DNA from 3 places in the Priestia sp. D51 genome. Region 3 is predicted to be linked to each of the others. Evidence: riboswitches for the same ligand, from Rfam matches in the RefSeq annotation. Region 3 holds a riboswitch; each other region holds the start of a gene.
What was found. Region 3 has a riboswitch for S-adenosylmethionine ahead of mtnK (S-methyl-5-thioribose kinase). Riboswitches for the same ligand answer to the same signal wherever they lie in the genome.

Region 1 (3,502 bases), 160 kb from region 3:
AAACCATTGCCTTAGGATCAAAAGGATCTTTCAAGCAAAATGAAGAAAATTCTGAGCAAAATGGAGATACAAATGAAGAAGATTCTGTGCAAGAATCAACTACTGTAGATAGAACCGGAGGTCGCACGGATGGCCGTACTGGAGACCGTACCGGAAGACGTACAGGAAGACGTACAGGAGGTCGCACAGACGATCGCTCGGGAGGTCGCCGTACGGGTTCACGCTCTTCAACACCAGGTGAAAAAGTTATTAAAACGAAAAATTATCGTTGGAAAGCATGACGAACTGGAACGTAAAAGGTGCTTATAAAGCACCTTTTCTATCATATAGGAAAAAGGAGGAGAATGAGAATGAGTATGAATCATTATATTGATAAAATTGTTGAAGTCGATATATCAGGGAAAACAACGTTTATAGGAAAACTTGTTGATCTAGGGTTAGATGTAATGGTTTTATATAATGGACATGATTATTTGTATATTCCTCTTTTACACATACATCGCTTGCGAGAAGTTTCAGAAGAAGATTATACGCCTTTACGGACAATAGAAGAAAATTTAATAGAAGAAAGCCAGCGGATTTCTTATCGTAATATTTTACAGCAGGCAAAAGGGAAATTTATTGAAATTTATGTAACGGGAGGGAAATCATTGCATGGCTATATCACAAGCGTGCTGAATGATTATCTTGTGTTTTATTCTCCAGTGTATAAAAATGTCTTTGTTTCTCTGCATCATTTGAAATGGCTTACCCCTTACAGTAATGAGTTAACCCCTTATTCTTTAAGTGACAAAGAGCTCCCCGTAAGGCCCGCCTCTGCACCTTTTGTCAGAAACTTTGAAGAGCAGCTTAAAAAATATGAAAATCAACTGGTCGTATTAGATTTAGGGGATCAATCAGAAAAGATTGGTGTACTTAAAGAAGTTTCTAACAATATTGTTGAACTAATTACGGCAAATGGAGAAAGTATGTATTGGAAGTTAGCTCACGTAAAATCTGTGCACTTGCCTTAGAAAAAGAGACCTTGGTGTCGTCTCTTTTTTTATGTGCTTATCAGGACAAGTATATTGAATAAACAAATGAGATGATTTAAATTTTTTAGAAAATTATGTTGACAATAAAGAAAATCTTTATTAAAGTTAGTAACAACAAACGTTAACCACCAACAATTATATAGAACTCTTATCAAGAGTGGCGGAGGGACTGGCCCTGCGATGCCCGGCAACCATCAAATGAATCATTCATTTGAACGGTGCTAATTCCTGTGGAACATCAGTATTGTTCTAACAGATGAGAGAAATCGTGTATAAACGAACACTCTTCCATCTGTGAAGAGTGTTTTTTATTTTGAGTTAAGGAGAGAAATAGATGAAAATTGAAACTTTATTAGTTCGTTCAGGAGTAGGTCGTGATCCTGCAACAGGTTCTATTACAACACCCATTTACCAAGCATCAACATTTGCTCATCCTGCTTTAGGGCAAAGTACAGGATTTGACTATGCACGTACGGCAAATCCTACTCGTACAGCATTGGAAGAAGCAATTGCTGCTTTAGAAAAAGGAGAAGTAGGAGTAGCATTCGCTTCAGGAATGGCGGGTGTAATGGCAGTTTTAGCACTATTTAAAAACGGAGATCATTTAATTGTATCAGAGGATTTATACGGAGGAACGTACCGAGTACTAAATGAAATCTTTTCAGAGCAAGGAATTACTGTTTCGTACGTCAACACAGCCCATCTCGAGCAAGTAAAAGATGCGCTTCGTCCCAACACGAAAGCTTTATTTATTGAAACACCTACAAATCCAATGATGCACGTGACTGATTTGTCAGAAGCAATTGCGTTAGCTAAACAGCATGATTTGCTTACTATCGTTGACAATACATTCATGTCCCCTTACTATCAGCGTCCTTTAGAGCTTGGAGCAGATATTGTGATACATAGTGCAAGCAAATACATTGGGGGTCATAATGATGTTGTTGCTGGTCTTGTAGTCGCTCGATGTAGTAGCTTAGGAGAAAAAATTCGTTTTTATCAAAATGCAGCTGGGGCAATCTTAGGTCCACAGGATAGCTGGCTGTTATTGCGCGGTATTAAGACGCTAGCGCTTCGGATGGAAAAACATAACGAAAACGCACTGAAAATTGCAAATTGGCTTACTGCTCATGATCTCGTGGAAAAAGTGTATTACCCTGGTCTTGAAACACATCCGGGCTATGAAATCATGAAGAAACAAGCAACTGGATTTGGAGGCATGATTTCTTTTGCTGTCTCACACCCTGACATCGTGTCAGTACTTTTAGAAAATGTTAAAGTTATTACATTTGCAGAAAGCTTAGGAGGCGTGGAAAGTTTAATGACATTCCCAGCTCGTCAAACACACGCTGACATTCCTGAGGAAATTCGAAATCGTGTCGGAGTAACAAACTGTTTACTTCGATTATCAGTTGGAATTGAGCACGCAGATGATTTAATTAAAGATTTGAAGGAGGCATTTGATGCATACCAACAATAATAAACATAGATTTGGTACGAACTTAATTCATGCAAATACAGGAATTGACGGTCATTTTGGAGCGGTTAACGTACCTATTTATCAGGTATCTACATTTAATCAAGAAGATGAGACGAACAACGGCCGCTATGACTATTCTCGTTCAGGAAACCCAACGCGTGAGGCTTTAGAAAACACTATTGCTCAGCTAGAAAATGGATACGCTGGTTTTGCTTTTTCATCAGGTATGGCTGCTATTTCATCGGTGTTATCTATTTTTGAATCAGGAGATGAAATTTTAGTTTCACACGATACGTACGGCGGGACATATCGTGTATTAACACGATTATTTTCAAAGTTTGGTATCAAAACAACTTTTGTTGATACAACGAAGGTTGAGAAAGTAGAAGAAGCTATTACAAAAGATACGAAGGCTATTTATATCGAAAGCCCTTCAAATCCATTTTTACAGGTAACGGATATTAAAGCAGTAGCAAGTTTGGCGAAGGAGCACAATCTCCTTACAATTGTGGATAACACGTTTTTAACACCTTATCTGCAGCAGCCCATTGACCTTGGTGTAAATATTGTCATTCATAGTGCTACAAAATATATCAGCGGCCACAGTGACGTCATTGGCGGTTTAGTTGTAGTAAGCGATGAAAAGCTAGCGGAAGAAGTAAAGTTTGTACAAAATGCTTTTGGTGCTATCTTGGGGCCACAGGATTGTTTTTTACTGCTTCGAGGAATTAAGACATTAAAAGTTCGTTTAGATCAGCAGTTAAAAACAGCGCTGCAGTTTGCAAAGTGGCTTGAAGAACAATCTCTAGTGAGCCGTGTATACTACCCAGGCTTAAAAAGTCATCCGGACCACAAACTCATTTCAGAACAAGCAAATGGATACGGAGCTATGATTTCTTTCCAAGTGCAGGATGAAGAAGTAGCACGACATATTTTACAAGGAGTCAAATTAGCTTCAATTGGCGTTAGTCTAGGTGCAGTTGAATCC
Region 2 (3,502 bases), on a different contig from region 3:
GGAAGGTAGTCTTCTTATTGTTGGATAGAAATAAAGACGGAATAGCTAGTAACTAAGCATCAATTGAAATTAGTAATTTAACTTATCAAAAGAAGGGTTTATTTTATTGTTATTGAATGTGTACAAGACGTTTTATCTCAAATCTCAATTCCAGAGAGGGGAAATGACAATGGCCATTAGAAGAGAACGAGCTGCAAGGAGTATTTTGGGTCAATCAGGATTGAGGAATAGGAATCCAGAAAACGCTATGCTTGATGAAAAAGATAAAAAATCTCGTACCTCAGATTTTGAAAAAGTTCCCACTCCTCGTCAGGGGTCTACTCGAACAGCAAGGATGGCAGAAGAATATAGGGCTGAATATAAAAGGGTAAAAAGAAGAGAGCAATTTTTGCAAGATACAATAGATTTATTAAACGATTGTAATAACAAGCAATCTGTTGAAGAGTTAAAGGAATTAATTAATTTAGCAAAAGAACGATTAACTATGTATAAAGGCAAATAGAAATTATTTCTTTTTTTATCAATGAAGTGCTGTAATATGAATACGTTCACATTCACATTGATGTGAGTGCATTTTTGCTAGGAGAGAGCAGCCAGTATATGATGGTTGCTCTTTTCGTATTTGCAAGAAGATGTGACTATATGAAAGATTGGTTTAGCGTATTCGCTCTAAGAAATGAATCAAAGAGAGAAATTAGAAGTGAGGAATAGCGCTCCTTGCAAAGTGCAATGAAGAGGCTAGGTATAATGGAGTCAGATATTTTTTTAATACAATTGGTGAAGATAAATAACAATTAGGTAATGGAGCCAAATTCTTTAAATACTATGTAGCTATTGCGATAAGCTTTCCTGTCCAAACCAAAAACAAAGAAGAACCCTTACTGTAGTAGGTAATGAGGAAGTAATGAGATAAGAGATGTGCTATTTCTGATTTTCCAATTTTTTGTTGACAAGCTAAGAAAACAAGTGTAATATTTCTTCTAGTTAAATAAATTGAATATTCTTATCTCGAGAGGTGGAGGGACTGGCCCTAGGAAGCCTCGGCAACAGACTGTTAAAGTACTGTGCCAATTCCAGTAGCAATTTGCTTGAAGATAAGAAGAGAACCCATAACGATTATTAACCTCTTCTTATTTTTAAGAAGAGGTTTTTTATTTTAAAAAGAAAGAAGGAAACAAACTCATGACAAAGACACTAGTGAAGGCTCCATTTAAAGCTGATCACGTAGGCAGCTTTTTACGCACAACTCCCCTTAAAGAAGCAAGAAAAGCGTATGCAAATGGTACAATTAATGAAGCCGATCTAAAATCTGTAGAGGATAAAGAAATTGAAAAGCTTGTCCAGAAGCAAATTGAAGTAGGTCTTAAATCTATCACGGACGGTGAATTTAGACGTTCTTGGTGGCATTTGGACTTCTTATCAGGCTTAGAAGGTGTAGAGCAGTTTGAGACAGAATATATCAGCCAATTCAAGGGTGCAAAAACCAAAAATAACGCGATTAAGGTAGTAGGTAAAGTAGACTTCAATCATCATTATATGGTAGAACATTTCACGTTTTTAAAAGAAGCTGTCGAACGCCATGGTGATGGAAGCCAAGTCGCTAAATTCTCACTTCCAAGCCCAAACATGTTATTTACTCGAATTCAAGAAGATACATATTACAATGGAAACAGAGATCAATTTTATCATGATACTGTGGCTGCTTATCAGAAAGCGATTCAAGCCTTTTACGACGCAGGCTGCCGTTACCTACAATTAGACGATACTTCGTGGATTGATTTTGTTTCTGAAGAACGAATCAATGCGGTTGTTGAGAAGCTGGGTATGGATGTAAAAGACATTATCAATACTCGAGTAAGTTGTTTAAATGATGCTATTTCTAAAAAGCCTGAAGATATGCTCATTACTATGCATATTTGCCGTGGAAACTTTAGATCTACTTATATCACAAGTGGTGGCTATGATACTATATCCGATGCAATCTTTGCTAACTTACATGTAGATGGGCTTTTTCTTGAATATGATGATAACCGTTCAGGAGATTTTGAACCATTAAAAAGCTTTACAGGTAACAATCAAACTGTTGTTTTAGGGTTAGTAACATCTAAATTTCCTACACTAGAAGATACTGAGGTTATTAAGCAAAGAATTCAAGAAGCAAGTCAGTATGTTCCTCTAGCTAACTTGTCATTGAGTCCGCAATGTGGCTTTGCAAGTACAGAAGAAGGAAATGTATTAACAGAAGAGGAACAGTGGAATAAAATTAGTCACATAATTAAAATTGCTCAAGATGTCTGGGGAGCCAACTAAAAAGTGAGAATCGCTTTTTAATTTTACATAAGTAGCATTCTAGATGTGTTGAAATACGATAAATAGGCGGATCTTATAACCGAAAAAAGGAAGAATGAAGTTCATTCTTCCTTCAGCCATTATTATAAAGTTTTATTAGAAACGTCCGCCGCCAAGTTGTTGCTCAGCCATTTGTACAAGACGCTTAGTGATTTCGCCACCTACTGATCCGTTTGCACGTGCAGTTGTGTCAGCACCAAGGTTTACACCAAATTCGCTCGCAATTTCATACTTCATTTGATCGATTGCTTGTTCAGCACCATATACTAATAACTCGTTGTTGTTGCTGCTTTTGTTGTTTGCCATGTTGTGTCACCTCCTTGTTTCTTTTAAAGTTCCTATCTTAAAAGAAGTACATACATAGTAAATAATGGATGTATTATTTTCTTACGTGCTTCCTATACTATTTTTTAGAAACAAATGACACTGTAAAAAGTGGTATTAGATGTTTCATTTCCTTGTAATGAAAATCAATATTTGCCATGTTCGAAAAAAGAGCCGTACCTTTTAAGTACGGCTCTTTTTTCTATTTATTGATGACGAAGATTTTCGATTTCTTCTACAGAAAGACCTGTCAATTTACTGATTATATTACTCGCTATACCTTCTTGAATCATTCCAATGGCCATTAACTTTATAGCTTCTTCTTTTCCTTTCCTTTCAGCTCTTTTCAAAGCTGATTTCTCATCTAATAATGCTTTTCTTCGGGCTTCATAAGCTAATAACACTTCTGGATCTTGGCTTACGCGTTCCCACTCATCTATCGCTTTTTTTAGCACGTGATCTTCTTGCATTGCAATCTCCTCCAATACTTGAGTGATTTCTTCATCTTCCGATGCTTCAAGCAATAATAACCATCGTACAAGTTGATCTTCTCGTGGATCTACCTCTCTGTTACGCCATTTAATCAATAACTTAGGTAGTTCCATAAAATGAATTTCTATCATATCCGTTAAGAGTAATTTTTGTTCACGTTCGTATAACTGGAAGGTGGAATGATAATGATTAATATGAGATAAATAACGGAAATTTACAATATTGATGGTGATGGTTTTACAAAGCTCTCCGTAGTCCATACCTTCTTTCATTTGGCTGCTATACATCTTGGACCAATAATAGAGGGTTCGCTTTTCCATGTCATGTTTGTTATTAA
Region 3 (3,502 bases):
TATAAATTTCAATTCCCGTCTCTTTTGCACCAGGAGTCTGTAAAAAGCTGATTGGCTTTTTACCATCAAATCCAATGGCTCCGTAGGCAAAGTCGTGTACCACACAAATATCGTGCTTGGCAGCAAACGCCACGGTGTCTTCAAAAAATTCTGCTGTTGCCACTGCACCGGTAGGATTATTCGGATAGTTTAAAAACATGAGCTTTGCCTGTTCTTTAGCACGTTCACCTATCTCTTCGTATACGGGCAGAAAATGATTTTCAGCCGTGAGCGGCATCACTTCCATCTTTGCTTTTGCAAGCTCTACTCCAGACCAGTAATCAGGATATCCAGGATCCGGAACCAGCACCGTATCTCCAGGGTTTAATAAGCACTGCGGAATTTCTACAAGTCCACCCTTCCCGCCAAACAAAATAGCTACTTCTTTTTCAGGATCCACATCAACGCCATATTCTCGTTTATAAAAAGTCGCAACGGCCTCTTTTAAAAACTGGTGCCCCCGAAATGGAGAATATTTATGATGTATAGGATTAGCACTTGCTTTTTGGAGTGTTTCTACAATATGTGAAGGAGTAGGCTGATCAGGATTTCCCTGCCCTAAGTTAATAACGTCGTGCCCTTGGGCCATTACTTTTCCTACCTTGCCTACAAGTGATGCAAAAAATTGTTTTGGTAAACTTTTTAATAGTTCCGATTGCTCAAATTGTTTCATCATCGCACACCTTCTCAAAAAATTCTTGAAATTCTAGTCACAAATAATATATTGTAATACTCAACTTGTAAAGTCATTTTTTTCAACTACTACAAAAAGGACGGATGATAAAGTGAGTGTAAAAATCACGTGTTTGCAGCTTGATATTGCGTTTGGAAACCCAACTAAAAACCGAAAATATATTCAACAAAAAATGACGGAAGCTCTAAAAGAAAACCCTGACATCCTTGTGCTTCCTGAGCTATGGGATACAGCTTATGATTTGACGCGGCTAGACGAAATTGCCGATGATGAAGGACAGCAGGCCAAGCAATTAATCTCTCAATTTGCTAAAACGAACGAAGTAAATATTGTGGCAGGTTCGATCGCGAAAAAAACAGAGCAAGGCGTCACAAATACGATGTATATTTTTGACCGAAAAGGTCGTGAAGTGTCACAATACAGTAAGCTGCACTTATTTAAATTAATGGATGAGCACCTCTATCTAGAAGCAGGAACAGCAAAAAATCTTTTTACACTTGAACAGTCTTTATGCGCAGGAGTTATTTGTTACGATATTCGTTTTCCAGAATGGATTCGCGTGCATACTAGCAGCGGAGCAGAAGTCTTATTTGTTGTTGCTCAGTGGCCGGCTCCAAGACTTGCCCATTGGAAAGCACTGCTCATTAGCCGCGCAATCGAAAATCAATGCTATGTAATCGCGTGTAATCGTGTAGGCCAAGATCCTAATAACACATTTGCCGGACATTCCTTAGTCATCGATCCGTGGGGAGAAATAATCGCTGAAGCTGGCGATAGCGAAGAACTTTTAAGTGCTGACGTTAACCTAGAACTTGTAAAAGAAATTCGCAAACAAATTCCTGTCTTTACAGATCGCCGCACAGAATTTTATTAATTATGTATTGACAGCCGTTTTTTTGCATGATACGATTTTCACCAGATATCATAAAATATTCAAACAAATCAAAATTGAATAAGTAATCGTACTCTTATCAAGAGTTGGCTGAGGGATTTGGCCCTGTGAAGCCCAGCAACCGACCGTCATTCCATCCTAAGGTGGATCACACCCGTAAAACATGTTTTACACAGGCACGGTGCTAATTCCAACAGAAAGTAATTCTTTCTGGCAGATAAGAGGTTTGAACACTACAATCAAGCCTCTTTCCAACGAAAGAGGCTTTTATATTTTCTAAAATTATAAAAGCCTCCATATATTCTTAAACCTATTAACTTAGTAAACAAATCAGTTTAATAAACTATGGAGGGGTTCCGATGTCAACAATAAAAACAGAGAAATATCAGCCATTAACAGAAATTTCAGCAATCAAACTTGTGAAAAAGCTAGGTCTTTTTGATGCCACAGAAGCACTGACTGCCCGTGAAATCGGTGACGGCAACTTAAATCTCGTCTTTCACATCATAAATGATCAAACGAATAAATCCATTATCGTCAAACAAGCACTTCCCTATGCAAAAGTTGTAGGCGAGAGCTGGCCTCTATCCTTGAACCGTGCCACGATTGAAAGCAATGCGCTCAAGCAATTCGGTGCATTTACCCCTGAACTCGTACCAGCTGTGTATTACCACGATGAAACGCTTGCTGTTACGGTCATGGAAAATCTGTCTCATTTAACGATTTCCCGCGCCGGACTTATTCAAGGAGAAAGTTATCCCCTGCTTTCACAGCATATCGGTTCTTTTCTAGGACATATTGCGTTCAAAACGTCGGATTTTGCCTTAAAGCCTCAGGATAAAAAAGAAGAAGTCGTCAAGTACAGCAATCCGGACTTATGCAATATTACGGAAGATTTAGTTTTTACAGATCCTTTTTTTGATATCGATACAAATGAATTTGAAGAAGCGCTGCGTCCTGATGTAGAAGAATTGTGGAACGATGGAGATGTAAAGCTACAAGCAGCAAGATTAAAATATAAATTTTTAACAAATGCCCAAACGCTAATTCACGGTGATTTACATACAGGAAGCATATTTGCTAGCAGTCAAGAAACGAAAGTGATTGATCCAGAGTTTGCTTTTTACGGTCCGTTTGGATTCGATTTAGGCCAATTTGTTGCGAATTTATTTTTAAATGCTCTTTCTCGAAAAACAGATCGCGAACCGTTATTTGCACACATTACGAACACATGGAACGTATTTAAAGATACCTTTACTGCGCTTTGGCATTCTGAAAACACTGAACCTTTCGCTAAAGATGAGCGCTTGTTACATGAAATTTTAACGCAAACGTGGCAAGATGCTGTTGGGTATGCAGGGTGTGAAATCATTCGACGTACGATTGGCTTAGCTCACGTGGCGGACTTAGACGAAATTTCTTCAGAGGAAAGAAAAATTAACGCTAAACGTACTGCGTTAAAAATTGGACGCTATTTACTTCTGCACCAACAAGACGTTTCACCAAATGAATTTGAACATTTACTTCGATAACGAATAATGTACACAATGAAAGGATCGGTATCAGCATGACAAATACACTATCACTTCCGCGCTCAGTGGAATGGAATGAATCATATATTACTTTATTAGATCAGCAGCAGCTTCCTGGCAAAGTTGAATATATTAAGCTGCAAACCATTAAAGACGTATGGGATGCTATCACTACCTTGAAAGTACGCGGAGCCCCTGCAATTGGCATTACGGCGGCTTTTGGTCTTGCTCTTTCTGCGCTTAGCTATGACACGGATTCAGTCAAGGAATTTAACAAAAAGCTAGCTCTAGATCAACAGTATTTAGCTAGTTCACGCCCGACTGCCGTCAATTTATTTTGGGCAC

Region 1: it holds a riboswitch for S-adenosylmethionine, as region 3 does, so the genes downstream of both, ACNHOZ_RS16080 (trans-sulfuration enzyme family protein) here and mtnK (S-methyl-5-thioribose kinase) in region 3, are expected to answer to the same signal.
Region 2: it holds a riboswitch for S-adenosylmethionine, as region 3 does, so the genes downstream of both, ACNHOZ_RS27000 (5-methyltetrahydropteroyltriglutamate--homocysteine S-methyltransferase) here and mtnK (S-methyl-5-thioribose kinase) in region 3, are expected to answer to the same signal.

Annotation. Positions count from the first base shown of each region.
Region 1 covers NZ_JBLTIR010000003.1:830,959-834,460, forward strand. Annotated here, with positions in the region: gene ACNHOZ_RS16070 (hypothetical protein) at 1-281, shown strand, start outside; gene ACNHOZ_RS16075 (hypothetical protein) at 351-1,013, shown strand; SAM riboswitch class I at 1,180-1,297, shown strand; gene ACNHOZ_RS16080 (trans-sulfuration enzyme family protein) at 1,369-2,514, shown strand; gene ACNHOZ_RS16085 (trans-sulfuration enzyme family protein) at 2,498-3,502, shown strand, end outside.
Region 2 covers NZ_JBLTIR010000015.1:14,696-18,197, forward strand. Annotated here, with positions in the region: gene ACNHOZ_RS26995 (hypothetical protein) at 170-502, shown strand; SAM riboswitch class I at 1,001-1,101, shown strand; gene ACNHOZ_RS27000 (5-methyltetrahydropteroyltriglutamate--homocysteine S-methyltransferase) at 1,183-2,310, shown strand; gene ACNHOZ_RS27005 (alpha/beta-type small acid-soluble spore protein) at 2,446-2,655, opposite strand; gene ACNHOZ_RS27010 (Rpn family recombination-promoting nuclease/putative transposase) at 2,880-3,502, opposite strand, start outside.
Region 3 covers NZ_JBLTIR010000003.1:668,575-672,076, reverse strand. Annotated here, with positions in the region: gene ACNHOZ_RS15245 (pyridoxal phosphate-dependent aminotransferase) at 1-712, opposite strand, end outside; gene ACNHOZ_RS15240 (carbon-nitrogen family hydrolase) at 825-1,607, shown strand; SAM riboswitch class I at 1,699-1,849, shown strand; gene mtnK (S-methyl-5-thioribose kinase) at 1,985-3,157, shown strand; gene mtnA (S-methyl-5-thioribose-1-phosphate isomerase) at 3,193-3,502, shown strand, end outside.